Regions from separate parts of the Kitasatospora sp. NPDC056181 genome, predicted to be linked through region 2. Evidence: riboswitches for the same ligand, from Rfam matches in the RefSeq annotation. Region 2 holds a riboswitch; the other holds the start of a gene.
The links. Region 2 has a riboswitch for thiamine pyrophosphate ahead of thiO (glycine oxidase ThiO). Riboswitches for the same ligand answer to the same signal wherever they lie in the genome.
Positions count from the first base shown of each region.

Region 1: another riboswitch for thiamine pyrophosphate. It lies ahead of thiC (phosphomethylpyrimidine synthase ThiC); the one in region 2 lies ahead of thiO (glycine oxidase ThiO).

Region 1 is NZ_JBHJUK010000003.1:106,152-115,589, reverse strand. It holds gene ACFC1F_RS02710 (LysR family transcriptional regulator) at 1-379, opposite strand, end outside; gene ACFC1F_RS02705 (VOC family protein) at 508-906, shown strand; gene ACFC1F_RS02700 (Uma2 family endonuclease) at 913-1,233, opposite strand; gene ACFC1F_RS02695 (NUDIX domain-containing protein) at 1,281-1,781, shown strand; gene thiC (phosphomethylpyrimidine synthase ThiC) at 1,874-3,700, opposite strand; TPP riboswitch at 3,695-3,829, opposite strand; gene ACFC1F_RS02685 (hypothetical protein) at 3,988-4,194, shown strand; gene ACFC1F_RS02680 (flotillin family protein) at 4,319-5,779, shown strand; gene ACFC1F_RS02675 (PKD domain-containing protein) at 5,989-8,760, shown strand; gene ACFC1F_RS02670 (PKD domain-containing protein) at 9,072-9,438, shown strand, end outside.
Region 2 is NZ_JBHJUK010000009.1:65,690-75,127, forward strand. It holds gene ACFC1F_RS06395 (phytoene desaturase family protein) at 1-1,275, shown strand, start outside; gene ACFC1F_RS06400 (hypothetical protein) at 1,319-2,215, opposite strand; gene metF (methylenetetrahydrofolate reductase [NAD(P)H]) at 2,368-3,282, opposite strand; gene ACFC1F_RS06410 (polyprenyl synthetase family protein) at 3,470-4,576, shown strand; gene thiE (thiamine phosphate synthase) at 4,612-5,262, opposite strand; gene ACFC1F_RS06420 (Rv2175c family DNA-binding protein) at 5,262-5,627, opposite strand; gene ACFC1F_RS06425 (NAD(P)/FAD-dependent oxidoreductase) at 5,679-6,875, opposite strand; TPP riboswitch at 6,969-7,081, shown strand; gene thiO (glycine oxidase ThiO) at 7,076-8,260, shown strand; gene thiS (sulfur carrier protein ThiS) at 8,257-8,466, shown strand; gene ACFC1F_RS06440 (thiazole synthase) at 8,469-9,266, shown strand; gene pknB (Stk1 family PASTA domain-containing Ser/Thr kinase) at 9,360-9,438, shown strand, end outside.

The sequences.
Region 1 (9,438 bases), on a different contig from region 2:
CGCGCACCTCGACCCGGCAGCCCGGGTGACGCTCCCCGAACAGCCGGACGGCCTTGAGCAGCAGCGGTGCGGTCCACTCGCCGAGGAAGGCGACCCGCAGCTCCCCGCTCACCCCGCGGCCCGCCTCCACCGCCCGCCGCACCGACTCCCCGATCCCGGCCACCAACGGCGCCAGGTCCTCCGCCAGCCGCCGCCCGATCGCGGTCGGCCGGACGGACCGGCTGGTACGTTCGAACAGCCGGGCGCCGACCCGGCGCTCCAGCTTTCCGATCACCTGGCTGATCCGCCCGGTGGTGACGCCCAGCCGCTCGGCGGTCCGGCCGAAGTGCAGTTCCTCGGCGAGCGTCAGGAAGGCCTCGATCTCGTGCCGCTCCCACATGCCCCGACATCCGATCGTTGAGTCCGACTCAACGATCTTATTGCAGAACGACGTTGATGACTCCCCCCGAACAGCGGATCGTGGAGGACGTCACCAGGAACCACCACTCCACCTCCCGGGAGCCCAGCATGGCCGCCGTCCGCATCAAGGCCTTCGACCACCTCGTCCTCAACGTCCAGGACGTCGAGCGCTCGCTGGAGTTCTACACCGGCCCGCTCGGCCTGGAGCCGGTCCGGGTCGACGAGTGGCGGGCCGGGAAGGTCTCCTTCCCCTCGGTCCGGGTCAACGCGGAGACCATCATCGACCTGTTCTCCCGCCCCCGCGGCGAGTCCAACGTCGACCACATCTGCCTCACCGTCGAGCCCCTGGACTGGCAGGAGGTCATCGACTCGGGCGTCTTCACCGTCCTCGACGGCCCCGGCCCCCGCTACGGCGCCCGCGGCACCGGCTCCTCGCTCTACGTCCAGGACCCGGACGGCAACACCGTCGAGCTCCGCTGGTACGCCGAGGACGCGGACGACCAGTAGGAAGGCTCAGTAGGGGAGCAGCACCGAGGTGTCGAGGACGAAGCCGAAGGGATGCGGGATGTGGACCGTCTCCCCGAAGTCGGCCTCCTCCCGCAGCCGGTACCGTCCGGCCTCGGGCTCGCCGAACAGCGTGACGCTCCTCCGGGTGGCATCCACCAGCAGGTAGAGGGGGATCCCCATCAACGGGTAGTCACGGAGCTTGCCCACCCAGTCGTTCTCGGGATTCGAGGGCGAGACGATCTCGACGGCGATGAGCGCGGGCTCGGCCGGGACGCTGTTCCCGTAGACGCGGGGTCCCAGGAGCGACTGACCTGGAACGCCGCGCACGCGAGGCACTGACCTAACAGCCGCACCGCCGGAAGGGACCGAAGTACGTGGCCCAGACAACCGCCGACCAGTCCACCGCGCTCAAGCCCGCCACGGAGTCGATGACACTGCTGGTTGCCGCCGTGATCGTCCATGACCGCGAGACGCAGCGGGTGGCCCTCTTGCGACGCGGCCCCAAGGCAAAGTTCGCGCAAGGCATGTGGGACCTGCCCGTCGGCAAGAGCGAGCCCGGCGAACCCATCACCCAGACCGCCGTGCGCGAGCTCAACGAGGAAACCGGTCTCGTAGTCGCACCCGATGACTTGCAGCTGGTGCACGTCATCCACGGCGCCCGAGGTGTCGAGGCTCCCAACGGCTTCCTGACCGTGGTGTTCGTCGCGCACGAGTGGTCGGGAAGCCTGAGCAATGGAGAGCCCGAGAAGCACTCGGAGGTCTCATGGGTCAGCACCGACGCCATTCCCCGGGAGTTCGTGTCAACCACGGGGGCAGCCCTTATCAGCTACCTCCATGACGGCCCTAGCGTCTCACTCGATTCTTGGCGAGAGTAGGCGGCCACCAGCCGACGGCATCAACCGGGGCGCCGCGCCGCGCCGGGAAGCCCCCTCCTGCCTCCCGGTGCGGCGCGGCGCGTGCGGTGCTCTCAGTCCGCCAGCGGCAGGTAGACCCGGTTGCCCTGGGCCGCGAACTCCTCCGACTTGGCCTGCATCCCGGCCAGCGCCTCGGCGTCGTAGCCGGCGGCGGCCGAGGTGACGGCCGTCGATCCGTCGCCGTGCTCGTCGCGGATCTGCTGGGAGATCTTCATCGAGCAGAACTTCGGACCGCACATGGAACAGAAGTGGGCGGTCTTGGCGGGTTCGGCGGGGAGGGTCTCGTCGTGGAAGGCGCGGGCCGTCTCCGGGTCGAGGGCCAGGTTGAACTGGTCCTCCCAGCGGAACTCGAAGCGGGCGTCGGAGAGGGCGTCGTCCCACTCGCTCGCGCCGGGGTGGCCCTTGGCGAGGTCGGCCGCGTGGGCGGCGATCTTGTAGGTGATGACGCCGGTCTTCACGTCGTCCCGGTTGGGCAGGCCCAGGTGCTCCTTGGGCGTGACGTAGCAGAGCATCGCGGTGCCCCACCAGGCGATCATCGCCGCGCCGATGCCGGAGGTGATGTGGTCGTACCCGGGCGCGACGTCGGTGGTGAGCGGGCCCAGGGTGTAGAAGGGGGCCTCGTCGCAGATCTCCTTCTGGAGATCCATGTTCTCCTTGATCTTGTTCATCGCGACGTGGCCGGGGCCCTCGATCATCACCTGGACGTCGCGGTCGCGGGCGATCCGGCCGAGCTCGCCCAGCGTCTGGAGCTCGGCGAACTGCGCCTCGTCGTTGGCGTCGGCGGTGGAGCCGGGGCGCAGGCCGTCGCCGAGCGAGAAGGTGACGTCGTAGCCCGCGAGGATGTCGCAGAGCTCCTCGAAGTTGGTGTAGAGGAAGTTCTCCTGGTGGTGCGCCAGGCACCAGGCGGCCATGATCGAGCCACCGCGGGAGACGATGCCGGTCTTGCGGCGGGCGGTGAGCGGCACGTAGCGCAGCAGCACGCCGGCGTGGACGGTCATGTAGTCGACGCCCTGCTCGCACTGCTCGATGACGGTGTCGCGGTAGACGTCCCAGCTGAGTTCCTCGGCCTTGCCGTCGACCTTCTCCAGCGCCTGGTAGAGCGGCACGGTGCCGATCGGCACGGGGGAGTTGCGCAGGATCCACTCGCGGGTGGTGTGGATGTTGCGGCCGGTGGAGAGGTCCATGACGGTGTCGGCGCCCCAGCGGGTGGCCCAGGTCATCTTCTCCACCTCCTCCTCGATCGAGGAGGTGACGGCGGAGTTGCCGATGTTGGCGTTGATCTTCACCAGGAAGTTGGTGCCGATGACGGCCGGCTCCACCTCGGGGTGGTTCACGTTGACCGGGATGACGGCGCGGCCGCGGGCCACCTCGGCGCGGACGAACTCCGGGGCGAGGCCCTCGCGCAGGGCCACGAACTCCATCTCCGGGGTCACGATGCCGCGCTTGGCGTAGGCGAGCTGGGTGACGGCGGCGCCGTCGCGGCCGCGCAGCGGGCGGCGGGGGCGGCCGGGGAAGACGGCGTCGAGGTTGCGCAGGTTCCCGCCGCGCGGCGAGGTGTGCTTGATCCCGTCGTCCTCGGGGCGGGCCTCGCGGCCGTCGTACTCCTCGACGTCGCCGCGCTGGCGGATCCAGGAGTCGCGCAGCGCGGGCAGCCCGCGCCGGACGTCGGGTTCGTACGACGGGTCGGTGTACGGGCCGGAGGTGTCGTACAGCGGGACGCTCTTGCCATTGGTGAGCACGACCTCGCGGTACGGCACGCGCAGGTCGGGGCGGGACCCGTCGCGGTACGCCTTGCGCCAGGCCGGGGTCGGGTAGCCGGTGCCCGCGCTGCTGACGGCGGGGTTCTGGGCAGACTGCGGCTGTGCGTCGAACGTGGTCATCAGACCTCTACTCCCTACGCCGGCATTACCCGGTCAGGTTCCTGCGGTCGACGCAGCGGTCGGCACGTCCAGCGACGTACCGGTCAGCGTCCTCTCAGCCCGGTGCTCCGAGCTCCCGTGTCCGCAGGCGGTGTTGCCTGCGCATGACGTCCAACACCGTAGCGAGCGGATCGCCGCTGGTCCAGAGGGGGTCCACGGCCGGGCGATTCCGGCCGCGGGGCCACCGCCGGGGCCCCGGCCGGGCAGACTGGCTGCACGCGGGGGGCGGGGCGACGAGGGAGGGCGTAGTGGTCGGGAGCACGGGCCGGGTGTCCGGGGCGGTCGGGGCGGGACTGGTCGGCGAGGTGATGGTGCACGTTCCGGAGCGCCAGGGGACGGAGGCGTTCCTCGCCTACCTGGCCGTGCCGGGCGACCGACTGCCGGTCGGGACGCCGGTGGTGGTGATCGAGTACCAGCCGCCCAGGACGGTCTACGTGGCCCCGGTGCTTCCCTGACGGGCCACGTCACCGCCGTGACGAGCTTGTGACAGTCCGTCATGTTCTCGCCCTTCTCTTCGGGTTGCACCAAGCGGACAATCCGAACCGGTGCATCTCATGCGCCGGAAGGGGGAGTTGAACCATGTTGTTCATCATCATCGGGGCGTCCGCCGCGGTGCTGCTGCTGGGCATCACACTCTTCAAACTCATGTGGCGGGTGGCCGAGCCCAACGAGGCGCTGATCATCTCGGGCTCCCGGCACAAGACCGAGGGGGTCGGTGACGGGCTGGGCTTCCGGATCGTCACCGGCCGGGGAACCTTCGTGACGCCGGGCCTGCAGGGCGTCCGCCGGCTGTCCCTGGACCTCAACGAGGCCGAGCTGGACGTCGAGTGCGTCACCACGCAGGGCATCCCGGTCCGGGTCAAGGGCGTGGTGATCTTCAAGATCGGCGACGACGACGTCTCCATCGCGAACGCCGCCCGGCGCTTCCTGGACCAGCAGAAGCTGATCAGCCAGCGCGTCCACAACGTCTTCGCCGGCCACCTGCGCTCGATCGTCGGCGGGCTCACCGTCGAGGACATGATCCGCGACCGCGAACGGCTCACCGGGGAGACCAGGGCCGCCTCGGGGCTGGAGATGGAGAAGCTCGGGCTGATCATCGACACCCTGCAGATCCAGGAGATCATCGACCCGACGGGCTACATCAAGAACCTCGCCATCCCGCATGCCGCCGCCGTCCAGCGGGACGCGCGGATCGCGCAGGCCGTGGCCGACCGGATGGCCACCGAGGCGGAGCAGGAGGCCGCCGCCCGCAAGGCCGAGGCGACGCGCGACAGCGCGATCCAGCAGTCCGCCTACCAGGCCGAGCGGGACACCGCCAACGCCCGCGCCCAGCAGGCCGGTCCGCTCGCCGAGGCGGCCTCGCGGCAGGAGGTGGTGGTCCAGGAGACCAGGGTCGCCGAGCTGGAGGCGCGCCGCAAGGAACAGCAGCTCCAGATCGACGTCCGCAAGCCGGCCGACGCCAAGGCCTACGAGACCCGTACCCGGGCCGAGGCCGACCGCGACGCCCGGATCTCCGCCGCGCAGGCGCAGGCCCGGGAGACCGAGCTGAAGGCGGCGGCCGAGGCCAGCCAGGTCCGGGTCGCGGCCGAGGCGGAGGCCGACGCCACCAAGCTGCGCGGGCTGGCGTCCGCCGAGGCGACCCTGGCCACCGGCCGGGCCGAGGCCGCGTCCGCCGAGGCCCGCGGTCTGGCCGACGCGGCGGCGGCCAAGGCGATCGGGCTCGCCAAGGCCGAGGGGATCAAGGCCAGGGCGGAGGCCCTGACGGAGAACCCGGACTCGGTGGTGGCCCAGGAGCTGGCGGAGAAGTGGCCGGACATCGTGCTGGCCGCCTCGGAGTCCTTCGCCAACGTCGAGCACATGGTGCTGCTCAACGGTGCGGACGGCGTGGGGGAGTTGTTCACCAAGGCGCTCACGATGGGCGGGACCGGCCTCGGCCTGGCCCGGCAGATCATCGGCACCATGAGCGGGCAGGAGGAGCCGGCCCCGGCCGCCCCGGCGGCCGCCGCGGTACCCGTCCAGCAGATCCCGGTGGAGGACTGAGCACGTCTCCCAGGTGCCCGCCCGCCGCGACGGCGGGCGGGCACCCGTGCGTCACCGATCTTTATCAGCCAACCCAGTGACTGAAACGATCCCTCCTGGCACCATAATGCTCACAACTGCTCCGCAGAGACTCCCCCAGCGCCTCACCGCAACGGGTGGCGCCCGCGTCGAGCAGCAATGGACATTCACAAACCGGGGGGAAGCACAAAGTGCGCCTTCGTCATGCCGTCGGCCTCAGCGCCGCCGTGGTCTCAGCAGTGGTCGGACTGCCGCTCCCGGCGGTCGCGGCCGAGCCCGCCGCCGTCGTGTACGTCGACAACAGCCCGTCCGTCGGCTGCGACGACCACGGCACCGGTACCGCCGCCAAGCCCTACTGCACCGTCCAGGCGGCGGCCGACGCCGCCCTGCCCGGGCAGACCGTCCAGATCGCGCCCAACACCGAGCAGCTCGGTGACCTCGTCATCACGCGCTCGGGCGAGATCGGCAAGCCGATCACCTTCCGCGGCAGCCCGTTCACCGGCATCAACGACTACACCCAGCCGTCGATCAGCCCGAAGTCGCGCAACCCGATCCGGCTCACCAACGTCCACGACGTCGTCGTCACCGGCCTCGGCCTGACGACGGTCGAGCTCTCCGGCTCGTCCCGGGTGGGCCTGACGCAGAACTGGTACGAGGAGCAGGGCGAGAGCGTCCGGCCCGCGGTCGCCGTCACCGGCCAGGCCGAGCAGATCACGGTCGAGCGGTCGGTCTTTTACCACAACCGCGGCCTCTCGATCGGTGCCGGAGCCCAGCACACCACCATCGCCGCCAACCAGTTCAGCATGTCGACCGATGTCGCGATCAACATCACCGACGCCCCCGACACCGTCGTCAACAACAACACGATCACCGGCGGCCTCACTCAGGGCCTCGCCCTGAAGGGCGCCTCCGCGGGCTCGGCGATCGTCAACAACATCGTGAACGGGTCCAGCGTGTCGGTCTCGGCGGCCTCCGCCACCGGCACCAGGCTCGACTACAACATCGTCCACCCGGTCCAGGGCCTGCCGGCCTACACCTGGGCCGACCGGGGCTACCCGTCGCCCGCCGAGCTGAACGCCGCAACCGGCCAGGGCGCGCACGACATCGACCACGCCATCACCTTCGAGAACGCGTTCCTGCCGCTCGCCGTCCCGACGCTGGACAGCAACGCCGCGATCGACTCCGCCGACCCGCTGCCGGTCCGCGGCTCCTTCACCGACCTGGTGGGCAACGCCCCCACCGACCACCCGCTGGTCGCCAACGGCGGCCCGAACAGCAGCTTCCGCGACCGCGGCTCCTACGAGGTCCAGGGCCTGCTGTCGGTCGAGCTCAAGGCCGCCGGCACCGTCCACCCGGCCCCCACCGGCCCGGGCCCGCTGACGGTCGACCTCACCGCCGAGGCCTTCAACCAGTGGGGCGGCGCGCTCACCTACACCTTCGACTTCGGGGACGGCAGCGCGCCGCTGACCACCCCGGAGAAGACCGTCCGGCACACCTACCTCAAGTCCGGCGGCTACACCCCGAACGTCGCCGTGATCGACGGCCGCGGAGGCCGGAAGTCCGACGCCGTCGACTTCCCGGTCAACGTCACCGCGGACAGCCAGCTGAACGTGTCACTGACCGGCCACGCCAACAGCCAGCGGGACCCGCTCGGCTTCCAGGTCGACGCCACCGGCACCACGTCGCCCTGGGCGATCACCAGCTACACGTTCGACTTCGGCGACGGCACCACGCCCACCACCAACAACGTCGGCAAGGCCGAGCACGCCTTCGCCGAGCCCGGCACGCACACCGTCAAGGTGACGGTGACCGACGACTCGGGCCAGACCCGCAGCGGCGACCTCCCCGTCACCGTCAACTACGACGCGGCCGGCTTCAAGGCGCTCTCCCCGACCCGGGTGCTCGACACCCGCTGGCCGGGCGCCCAGAACCACAAGCTCGGCCCCGGCGAGACGTGGAACCTCAACGTCCGCTACCCCAGCGCCACCGGCGGTGCGACCGTGGTGCCGCCCGGCGCCACCGCGGTCGTCCTCAACCTGACGGCGACCGAGGGCACCCAGAACAGCTTCCTGAGCGCCTACCCGACCGGCGGGGCGCGGCCGATCACCTCGAACGTCAACTTCGGCCCCAACCAGGACGTCGCCAACCTGGTGACCGTCCCGGTCGGCCCCGACGGCCAGGTGACCATCCGCAACAACGCCGGCACGGTGCACGTCGTCGGGGACGTCCTCGGCTACTACTCCCCGTTCACCGACCAGTGGTACCAGCCGGTCGCCCCGGCCCGGCTGCTGGACACCCGCACCACCGGCACGCCGCTCGGGCAGGACTCCTCCCGCCGGCTGAAGATCGCCGGCCAGGGCGGCGTCCCCGCCGACGCGACCTCGGTGGTCCTCAACATCACCTCCACCGAGTCCAGCGCCAAGAGCTTCTTCACCGCCTACCCGGCCGGGAGCGCGCTGCCCGTCAACGGCTCCAACCTCAACACGGTGCCCGGCCGGGACATCCCCAACCAGGTGGTCGTCCCGCTGGGCGGTGACGGGTCCATCGACATCTACAACCACGTCGGCACCGCCCACGCCGTCGTGGACGTCTTCGGCTACTACACGCCGAACGGCAAGGGCCGGTTCGTCCCCGTCGTCCCGACCCGTCTGCTGGACTCCCGTGACAACGGCGGCGCCAAGCTCGGCCCCGGCGGCACCCGCACCGTGAACGGCGTGCCGGCCGGCGCCATGGCCGCCGCGGTCAACCTGACGGCGACCGAGACCGAGGAGAAGACCCACCTCATCGCCTGGGCCACCGGCTCGCCCCGCCCCGACACCAGCAACCTGAACGCCAGCCCGAGCCTGGACGTGCCCAACCACGCCACCGTCCCGGTGGACGCGCAGGGCCGGTTCGACCTGTTCAACAACGCCGGCAACACCCACGTGGTCGCCGACCTCTTCGGCTACTACCAGGCCTGGTGACACCCGGGCACCCTCCGGGGTGACCCGTCCGTCCACGCAGTCCGTCCGCGCCCGCCCGAGTACCCGTACTCGGGCGGGCGCGGTGCTGTCCGCCGGAGCACGGCGGACACCGGTGGGCCGTTTCGTCCGCGTACGTCCTCAACCGCCCGACCGGACCGGACGGCACGTCAATCCCCGCTCCACCAAGGTGATCACCGTGCCGATAGCCTGCGCGTCAGCCTCGTCCGCCTCGTCCGTCCCGTCCGTCCCGCAGGGCGGCCGGGCGAAGCACCTGAACCGACCTGTCCGTGCCCGTTCCGGGGGAAACACCAGTGCGCCTTCGTCATTCCGTGGTGCTCGGCACCGCCATAGCCTCCGCCGCCGTCGGCCTTCCGTTCTCCGCGGCGGCCGCCGAACCGCCGGCCGTCCTGTACGTCGACAACACGCCGTCGAAGCCGTGCGACGACTCCGGCACCGGAAGCCAGGCGGTGCCGTTCTGCACCCCGCAGGCCGCCGTCGACGCCGCCCGGCCGGGTCAGACGGTCCAGCTGGCCGCCCGCACCTGGAAGGGCGAGCTGCGGATCACCCGCTCCGGCGAGCCCGGCCGGCCGATCGTGATCAACGGCTCCCCCCTCGCCCCCGACGGGCCGCACCAGCCGGTCCTGCGCAACACCGCCGGCCACGCGATCCGGCTCTCCG
Region 2 (9,438 bases):
TTGGTCGGGCTGGCGCCGGTCGACCCGGAGAGCCGGCACCTGTTCCCCGACGGCACCGACCTGGTGCTGCCCAACGCCTCCCGTGGCGGCGTGGTCCAGGCGCTGGACGCCGCCTTCGGCGCGGGCTCGGGCGCGCGCTGGGCCGAGGTGATGAACCACGGCCGCACGGTCTGGGAGGCCACCCGCCGCCCGCTGCTGGAGGAGCCGCTCCCGGCGGACCCGACGCCGCTGCACACCGACCCGTACCCGGCGCCGCCCCGCAAGGGCCTGCTGTCCCGGCTGCTGCGGCCCGCGCCCTGGACGCTCACCGGCGTGGCCGCCCACGGTCTCGACGGCCACCCGGGCCTGACCGCGCTGCTGAACGAGTACGCGCTGCGTTACGGCCTCCACCCGGACACCGCCCCGGCGAGCGCCACCGTGCTGCCGTACATGGAGCAGTCCTTCGGCGTCTGGTACGTCAGGGGCGGCGTCCGCGCGCTGGCCGACGCGGTGTACCGGCGCTGCGAGCTGCGCAAGGTGGAGTTCCGCTTCGGCACCGAGGTCACCGCCGTGGCGGTCGAGGACGGCCGCGCCGTGGGCGTCGACACCGCCGACGGCCGGATCGACGCCGACCTGGTGGTCTCCTCGATGGACGCCTGGGAGCTGTTCCGCCGGCGCGTCGCCGAGTGGCCGGGCGGCGGCGACCCGAACGAGTGGGCGCGGCAGAACGAGGAGCCCAAGGGGCGGTTCCGCGTGCTGCTGGCCCTGCGCGGGGCCCGGCCGGAGGGCACCGTGCACCGCACCGTGGTGCACGCCGCCGACCCCGCGGCCGAATGGAACGCCCTGACGCTCAGCACCGGCCTCTGCGAGCGCCCGACGGTCGAGGTCCTGCGCCCCGACGACCCGTCGCTGCGACCGGACGACGGGCACGAGAGCGTGGTGCTGACCGTGACAGTGCCGGCCCAGGGCGACGTCGACTGGACGGAGCCCGGCCTGGCCGAGCGCTACGCGGACCGCCTGCTGGAGCACGTCGACGCGGCCGGGCTCGGCCTGCGCGAGCGCGTCCTGTGGCGGGTGGTCCGCACTCCCGAGGACACCCTCCGGGAGACCGGTGCGTTCATGGGTGCCGTCACCCTCCCCGCCCTGGCCGGCGGCGACGGGCGCTGGCTGCAGTCCGCCAACGAGTCCCCCGTCCCCGGCCTCTACCTGGTGGGCGGCGCCGCCCACCCCGGTGGCGGGCTGGCCCGGGTCGGCATGTCGGCCTGCATCGCGGCCAACCTCATCGGCCCGGCCTGACCGGGGCGGCCGGCCGCACGCGGGCCGGCCGGGCCGCAGGGGCTCAGCCCTGCTGCTGCCAGGTGTTCTGCTGCTGGTAGCCGTACTGGTCGTACTGCGGCTGCTGCGGGATGCCCTGCTGCTGGTCCTGCTGCGGCTGCCACTGCTGCTGGGCCTGCTGGTCGTAGCCGTACTGCTGCTGGACGGCCTGCTGCTGGTAGCTGCCGTAGGCGTCGGGCTGCTGCTGGTAGGCCGCGTACTGGTCCGGCTGGACGGCCTGCTGCTGGTAGCCGCCGTAGCCCTGGTCGTAGGCGAAGGCCGGCTGCTGCTGGGTCTGCCACTGCTGCTGTTGCTGCTGGGCGTTGTGGTCCCAGGCGGCCTGGTGCTGGGCGGGGTCGTAGCCGGCCTGGTAGGCCTCGGCGTACGGGTCCGGCTGGGCCTGCTGGGGCTGCTGGGGCTGCTGCTGCTCGTAGTAGCCGGGCGCGTAGACGCCGTCGTCCGCGGCGATCTCCTGCATCTCGAAGGCCGCGGTCTGCTCGACGGCCGGGACGTCCTCGTCCGCGGGCCCCGGCTCGGGGCTCTCCTCGACCGCGCTGACCGTGCCGATCCGGTCGGCCGCCACCGCGGTGGCCACCACCGCTCCGCCGGTCAGCGCGCCGAGCAGCGGCACCTTGGCGAGCGGGCCGGGCAGGCCGCCGTCGGCGGTGCGCAGCGACCAGCCGGCCGCGTAGCCGCGCTTCACGGAGAGGGTGACGAGGGTCTGGCCGACCGCGAACAGGGCCGCGCCCGCACCGATCACCACGACGGAGTCGGCCGCCATCCCGGCGGGCACCCCGAGGAAGCCGGCCAGGGCGAGGGCGCGCCAGTGCACCGGGGCCCGGTTCTGCAGCAGCAGCTCGGCCACCAGCCAGAGCGCCACCACCGCCAACGCGGCGTACAGCAGCAGGTATCCGATGCCCATCCGCGCGCTACCTCCAGTCGCGTGCCCGCGCGCGCCGCGCGTGTGCGGCGACTGTACCCGTTCAACGGCCCGGGTACCGCATCGCGTTCCCGCCCAGGGCGACCGCTTCCGGGCCGTTGCGGCCGCCGGCCCGGCCGGGCCGGCGGCGCTGCTCAGCGCCGGTGCAGACCGAGGTTCTGGTAGATCTCCAGGGTCGCCGTCGAGTGGTTGAGCGTGATGAAGTGCAGGCCGGGGGCGCCCTCGGCAAGCAAGCGTTCGGACATCGCGGTCGCGTGCTCCATGCCGACCTCGCGCAGTGCCGCCGGGTCGTCGATGGCGGCCCGCAGCCGGGCCTCCAGCTCGGCCGGGAAGGCCGAACCGCTCAGCTGCGGGAAGCGGTCGAGCTGCTTGGCGTTGGTCACCGGCATGATCTCCGGGATGATCGGCGTTTCGCAGCCGGCCGCCGCGACCCGGTCGCGCAGCCGCAGGTAGTCGTCGACCTCGAAGAACATCTGGGTGATCGCGTAGTCGGCCCCGGAGCGGATCTTCGCCACGAAGTGCCGGATGTCCTCGTCCCAGTCGGTCGAGCGCGGGTGCATGTTCGGCGAGGCGGCCACGCCCACGCAGAAGTCGCCGATGCCCTTGATCAGCTCGACCAGCTCGTACGCGTAGGTGACCCCCTGCGGGTGCTTCACCCACTCGCCCATCGGGTCGCCGGGCGGGTCGCCGCGCACCGCGAGGACGTTGCGCACGCCCTGGTCGGCGTACTGGCCGATGATGTTGCGCAGCTCGGCGACCGAGTGGTCGACGGCGGTCAGGTGGGCGACCGGCGTCAGGGTGGTCTCGGTGGCGATCCGGCCGACCATGTTGACGGTGCGCTCGCGCGAGGAGCCGCCGGCCCCGTACGTCATGCAGACGAAGTTGGGGTCGAGCGGTTCGAGCCGGCGGATGGCGTCCCAGAGACGCTGCTCGCCGACCTCGGTGCGCGGGGGCATGAACTCGAAGGAGAAGGATCGCTTGCCGGCCGCCAGAAGCTCGCGGACCGTCAGCGCGCGGTCAGTTCTGGTGGAAGCGATTCCGAGTGCCATGCTGGCAGGTTAACCGTCGGTCGAAGGGCACGGACAACTCGGTCCCATTTATTGAGACAAATGGTGGACGGGATTCCGGTTCCGTCCACGACCGCTCCCGGGAGGGCCCGCGGCCTCGCCCGTACGGCTGTTCCCGGCCGCCCGGCTACGCTTGCCCCACCCCCAGCCAAACCTCCGGAGCCTCATCGTGACCTCGTCCAGCAACCGGCCGGCCAACCCCATTGACGTGGAGGACGTGCGCGGGCGCGTCAACGCGGCCCTCGCCGGCTTCATGGACGGCCAGGCGGCCCTGCTCGGGAAGATCTCCCCGCAGCTGGCGCCCGCGGCCGAGGCGCTGCGCGACTTCCTGCTGGACGGCGGCAAGCGGCTGCGCCCGGCGTTCTGCTACTGGGGCTGGCGCGGCGCAGGCGGCGCGGCGGCCGGCGAGGGCATCGCCAACGCGGCGGCGGCCCTGGAACTGCTCCAGGCGAGCGCGCTGGTCCACGACGACCTGATGGACCGCAGCGACACCCGGCGCGGCCTGCCCTCGGTGCACCGCCGCTTCGAGGCCCTGCACCGCGACAGCGGCTGGCGCGGCGACCGCGAGCAGTACGGCGCCTCGGCCGCGGTGCTGCTCGGCGACCTGCTGCTGATCTGGTGCGACGAGCTGTTCCTGCGCTCGGGCCTGGACCCGGCGGCGGTGCTGGCCGCCAAGCCGGTGTTCGACCTGATGCGCACCGAGGTCATGGTCGGCCAGTACCTGGACGTGCTGGAGCCGGTCGCCGGCGACTCCACCGACGAGGGCGCACTGGACCGGGCGCAGACGGTGCTGCACTACAAGTCGGCCAAGTACACGATCGAGCGGCCGCTCCAGGTCGGCGCGCTGCTCGCGGGCGCCCGGCCGGAACTGGTCGAGGCGTACGGGGCGTTCGGCCTGCCGCTGGGCGAGGCGTTCCAGCTCCGGGACGACCTGCTCGGCGTCTTCGGCGACCCGGCGGTCACCGGCAAGCCCGCCGGGGACGACCTGCGCGAGGGCAAGCGGACCCTGCTGGTCGCGCACGCGATGCGCGGGCTCCCGGCCGCCGACGCCCGCCACCTGGACGAGCGGCTCGGCGCGCCGGACCTCGCGCCCGAGGAGGTGGCCCGGCTGCGCGGGCTGGTCGAGCGCAGCGGCGCGCCCGAGCTGGTGGAGCTGCGCATCGAGGAGCTGATGCGGCAGTCGCTGGCCGCACTGGAGGCGGCGCCGCTGGCCGACGCGCGGGCCCGCGAGGTGCTGCTGGCGCTGGCCGAGGCCGCCACCGTCCGGAAGTACTGAGACTAGCCCGGGAACGGCGGCGGCCCCGCGCGGCGTCAGCCCCGGCGCAGCCGCCGGGCCAGCGCCGCGGCGGCGGCCTGCGGGTCGTCCGCGGCCGTGATGGCGCGCACCACCACGACCCGGCTCGCCCCGGCCGCCAGCACCTCGTCCAGGTTGCCCAGGTCGATGCCGCCGATGGCGAACCACGGCCGGTCGGTGACCTGCTTCGCCGCGTACGAGACCAGGCCGAGGCCGGGCGCGTGCCGGCCGGGCTTGGTCGGGGTGGGCCAGACCGGCCCGGTGCAGAAGTAGTCGACGCCGGGCTCGGCGACCGCCGCGTCCACCTCGGACTCGGCGTGGCAGGAACGGCCGATCAGCACGTCCTCGCCCAGGATCGCCCGGGCCGCCGGCACCGGCAGGTCGTCCTGGCCGAGGTGGAGCACCTCGGGGCGGGCGGCGTGCGCGACGTCGGCGCGGTCGTTGACCGAGAGCAGCTTCCCGTGCCGGCGGCAGGCGTCGGCGAAGACCTCCAGCGCCTCCAGCTCCTGCCTGGCCTCCAGCCCCTTGTCGCGGAGCTGGACGATGTCCACCCCGCCCGCCAGCGCGGCGTCCAGGAACTCGGCGAGGTCGCCCTGCTCCCGCCGGGCGTCGGTGCACAGGTAGAGCCGGGCGTCGGCGAGGCGCCGGCGCAGCGTGTCCGCGGCCATCAGATCAGCATCGCCTGGGCGCGGCGCTTCACCTCGGTGCCGCGGTTCTCCTGGAGCGCCTGGATCGGGCTGCCCGGCAGCGACGGGTCCTCGGTGAAGAGCCACTCCAGGATCTCTTCGTCGTTGTACCCGCAGTCGCGCAGCACGGTCAGGGTGCCGGACAGGTGCTTGACCAGCCCCTGACCGTCGATGAACGCGGCCGGGACCTGGAGCGACCTGTTCGGGCCGCGCCGGACGGCGATCAGGCCGCCGTTCTTGACCAGGTCACGCACCTCGGTGACCCGGACCCCCCACTGCTCCGAGATGTCGGGCAGGTACATCCAGTCGGTGACCAGGGCTTCAATCTTGTTCTCGATCTCACTCACGTCACCAGACTGCCACCTCCGCGGCCCGCCGCGCACCAAAGGGACGGCCCGTCAGCCCGCGACGGCCGACTTCAGCGGCACCGACGGGTCCGCCGCCCGGGCCGGATCCAGCACCGCGCCGCGCTCGACCAGCCGGCGGCCCTGGGTGAGGTCGCGCGGGCGGTCGACGGCGAGCAGGGCGCGCAGCACCCCGTCGCGCAGCCAGAGCACCGCCCAGGAGGCGTCCGCCGGCGATCCGCGCCAGAGCAGCTCGTCGCCGTCGCCGTGGCGCCCGGCGTACTGCACCATCCGGCCGAACTGCTCCGACCAGAAGTACGGCACCGGGTCGTACGGCAGGTCCGCGCCGAGGACGGCGGCGGCCGCCGCCTCGCCGGACTGCAGCGCGTGGTCCCAGTGCTGGACGGTCAGCCGGGCGCCCGTCCGGGCGGAGGGGTAGCTCGCGCAGTCGCCGGCCGCGTAGACGCCGGGCAGGGCGGTGCGCAGCCCCTCGTCCACCAGGACGGCGCCGGCCGCGTCCAGCCTGACGCCGGAGCCGGCCAGCCAGTCGGTCGCCGGGCGGGCGCCGATGCCGACCACCACCTCGTCCGCGGGCAGGCGCGAGCCGTCCGCCAGCAGCACCGCGCCGGGCTCGACGGCCTCGACGGCGGCGCCGCAGCGCAACCCGACCCCGGCCTCGGCGTACCAGGCGGTCATCGCCCGGCCGACCTCGGCGGGCAGCGCGCCGGGGACGGGCGCCGGGCCCGCCTCGACCACGGTCACCTCGCAGCCGGCCGCGCGGGCGGCGGTGGCCACCTCGGCGCCGATCCAGCCCGCGCCGACCAGCACCAGGCGCAGGCCCGGGCGGAGCAGGGCGCGCAGGGCCAGGGCGTCGTCCAGGGTGTGCAGCAGGTGCGCGCGCTCGGCGCCGGGCAGGACGCGCGGGACGGCGCCGGTGGCGATCACCAGGGCGCCGTACGGCAGGTCGCCGCCGTCGGTGTGCAGCACGCCGGGGGTGAGGCCGGTGGCGCGGCGGCCGGTGAGCAGTTCGATGCCCAGGTGCGGGAAGTCGATGTCCAGGGTGGTGGCGTCGGCCTTGCCGAGCAGCACCTCCTTGGAGAGCGGCGGCCGGTCGTACGGCGCGTGCGGCTCGTCGCCCACCAGCACGATGCGCCCCTGCCAGCCGCCCCGCCGCAGGCCCGAGGCGCACTGCGCCCCGGCCAGCCCGGCCCCGACCACGACCACCTGATCCGTCCCGCTCAGCTCTGCCACGCGGTCACTGTACTGGCGCCCGCCGGGGGCGCCGGGCGCCGTCCCACCCCTCGTACACGCCTTCGGCGGCGCCGACCCCCGGCGTTAAGGTGGGGGCACCATCACGGGAGCCCGGCGGACCGGGCTGAGAGGCGGGCTGACACGGCCTGCGACCGTCCGAACCTGATCCGGGTCATACCGGCGAAGGGAGAGCAGCGACTTTGACACGCTCGGCACCGGACGCCCACGCCGGCGTGCTGGTGATCGGCGGGGGCATCATCGGCCTCGCCGTCGCCTGGCGCGCCGCCCAGCACGGGCTGAAGGACATCGTGGTGGCGGACCCCCGGCCCGGCGGCGGCGCCGCCCAGGTCGCGGCCGGAATGCTCGCGCCCGTCACCGAACTCCAGTACGGCGAGGAGCCGCTGCTGCGCCTCGGCATGGCCTCCAACGAGCGGTACGCGGCCTTCGCCGCCGAACTCACCGAGGCCAGCGGCGGCCAGGACACCGGTTACCGCCAGTGCGGCACGATCGCCGTCGCCCTCGACTCGGACGACCGCGAGGAGCTCCGCGAGCTGCACGCCTTCCACCAGCGGCTCGGCCTGGACTCGCGGTGGCTCACCGGCCGCGAGGCCCGCAGGCTCGAACCGATGCTCGCCCCGGGCGTCCGCGGCGGCCTGCACGTCACCGACGACCACCAGGTCGACGGCCGACGGCTCGCCAAGGCCCTCGTCCTCGCCTGCGAGCGGGCCGGCGTCCGGCTGCACCGCACCGAGGCCACCGCCCTGGTGGTCGACGGCGGCCGCGCCACCGGCGCCCGGCTCGCCACCGGCGCGACCGTGACCGCCGATCAGGTCGTGCTGGCCGCCGGGCCGCAGAGCCATCTGCTGCCCGGGCTGCCCGAGGGCGTGCTGCCGGCGATCCGCCCGGTCAAGGGCCAGATCCTGCGGCTGCACGTCCCGCCCGCGTACCGGCCCTTCCTGTCCCGCAACGTCCGTGCGGTGGTCCGCGGCCAGCACCTCTACCTGGTGCCCCGCGAGGACGGCGAGCTGGTGATCGGCGCGACCACCGAGGAGCAGGGGTACGACACCACCGTCACCGCCGGCGGCGTGTACGAGCTGCTGCGCGACGCCCACGAGCTGGTCCCCGGCATCACCGAACTGCCGCTGGTGGAGACCTCCGCCGGGCTGCGCCCGGGCTCGCCGGACAACGCGCCGCTGCTCGGGCCGACCGCCCTGCCCGGCCTGGTCGCCGCCACCGGCCACTACCGCAACGGCGTGCTGCTCACCCCGGTGACCGCCGACCTGGTCGCCGGGTACCTGGCCACCGGCACGACGCCGGACCTCGCCGCGCCGTTCTCCCCCACCCGCTTCGCCCCCACCGGCTCCACGACGAAGGTCCCCGCATGAGCGACATCCCCCTCACCGTCAACGGCGAGCCCCGCCAGGTGCCCGCCGCGACCACCCTCGCCGAGGTGGTGGCCACCCTCAGCCGGTCCGCCTCGGGCGTCGCCGCCGCGCTCAACGAGACCGTGGTGCCCCGTGGTTCGTGGCCGCTCACGCAGCTCTCGGCGGGCGACCGGATCGAGATCCTCACCGCCGTACAGGGGGGCTGACCATGGCTGACGACCTGCTCACCATCGCCGGCACCACCTTCGGCTCGCGCCTGATCATGGGCACCGGCGGCGCCCCCAGCCTGGAGGTCCTGGAGCAGGCGCTGCGGGTCTCCGGCACCGAGCTGACCACCGTGGCGATGCGCCGGGTCAACGCCACCACGCAGGGCTCCGTCCTGGACGTGCTCACCCGCAACGGCATCCGGATCCTGCCCAACACGGCCGGCTGCTTCACCGCCGGGGAGGCCGTGCTGACGGCCCGGCTGGCCCGCGAGGCGCTCGGCACCGACTGGGTGAAGCTGGAGGTCATCGCCGACGAGCGGACGCTGCTGCCCGACCCGATCGAACTGCTGGACGCCGCCGAGACGCTGGTCGACGACGGCTTCACCGTCCTGCCCTACACCAACGACGACCCGGTACTGGCCCGGAAGCTGGAGGACGCCGGCTGTGCGGCGATCATGCCGCTCGGCTCGCCGATCGGCTCCGGCCTGGGCATCCGCAACCCGCACAACTTCCAGCTGATCGTGGAGAGCGCGAACGTCCCGGTGATCCTGGACGCGGGCGCCGGCACCGCCTCGGACGTCGCGCTGGCGATGGAGCTGGGCTGCGCCGCCGTCATGCTCGCCTCGGCGGTGACCCGCGCCCAGGACCCGGTGCTGATGGCCGAGGCGATGCGGTACGCCGCCGAGGCCGGGCGGCTCGCGCACCGGGCCGGCCGCATCCCGCGCCGCTTCCACGCCGAGGCCTCCTCCGCGATGGCCGGCCGGGCCGACCTCGACACCCGCGAGCGCCCGGCGTTCTGAGCCCCCGGGGGGCTTGTCACAAGCCGGGCACAGAGGGCTCCGGGAGTGGTGTCTCCCGGGGCCCTCACCCGTACGCGCCACTAGACTCGCCGGGTGGACAAGGCGGACATGGCATTGCACGACCCCCTGATCGGTACCCTGCTCGACGGCCGGTACCGGGTCGGGCAGCGCA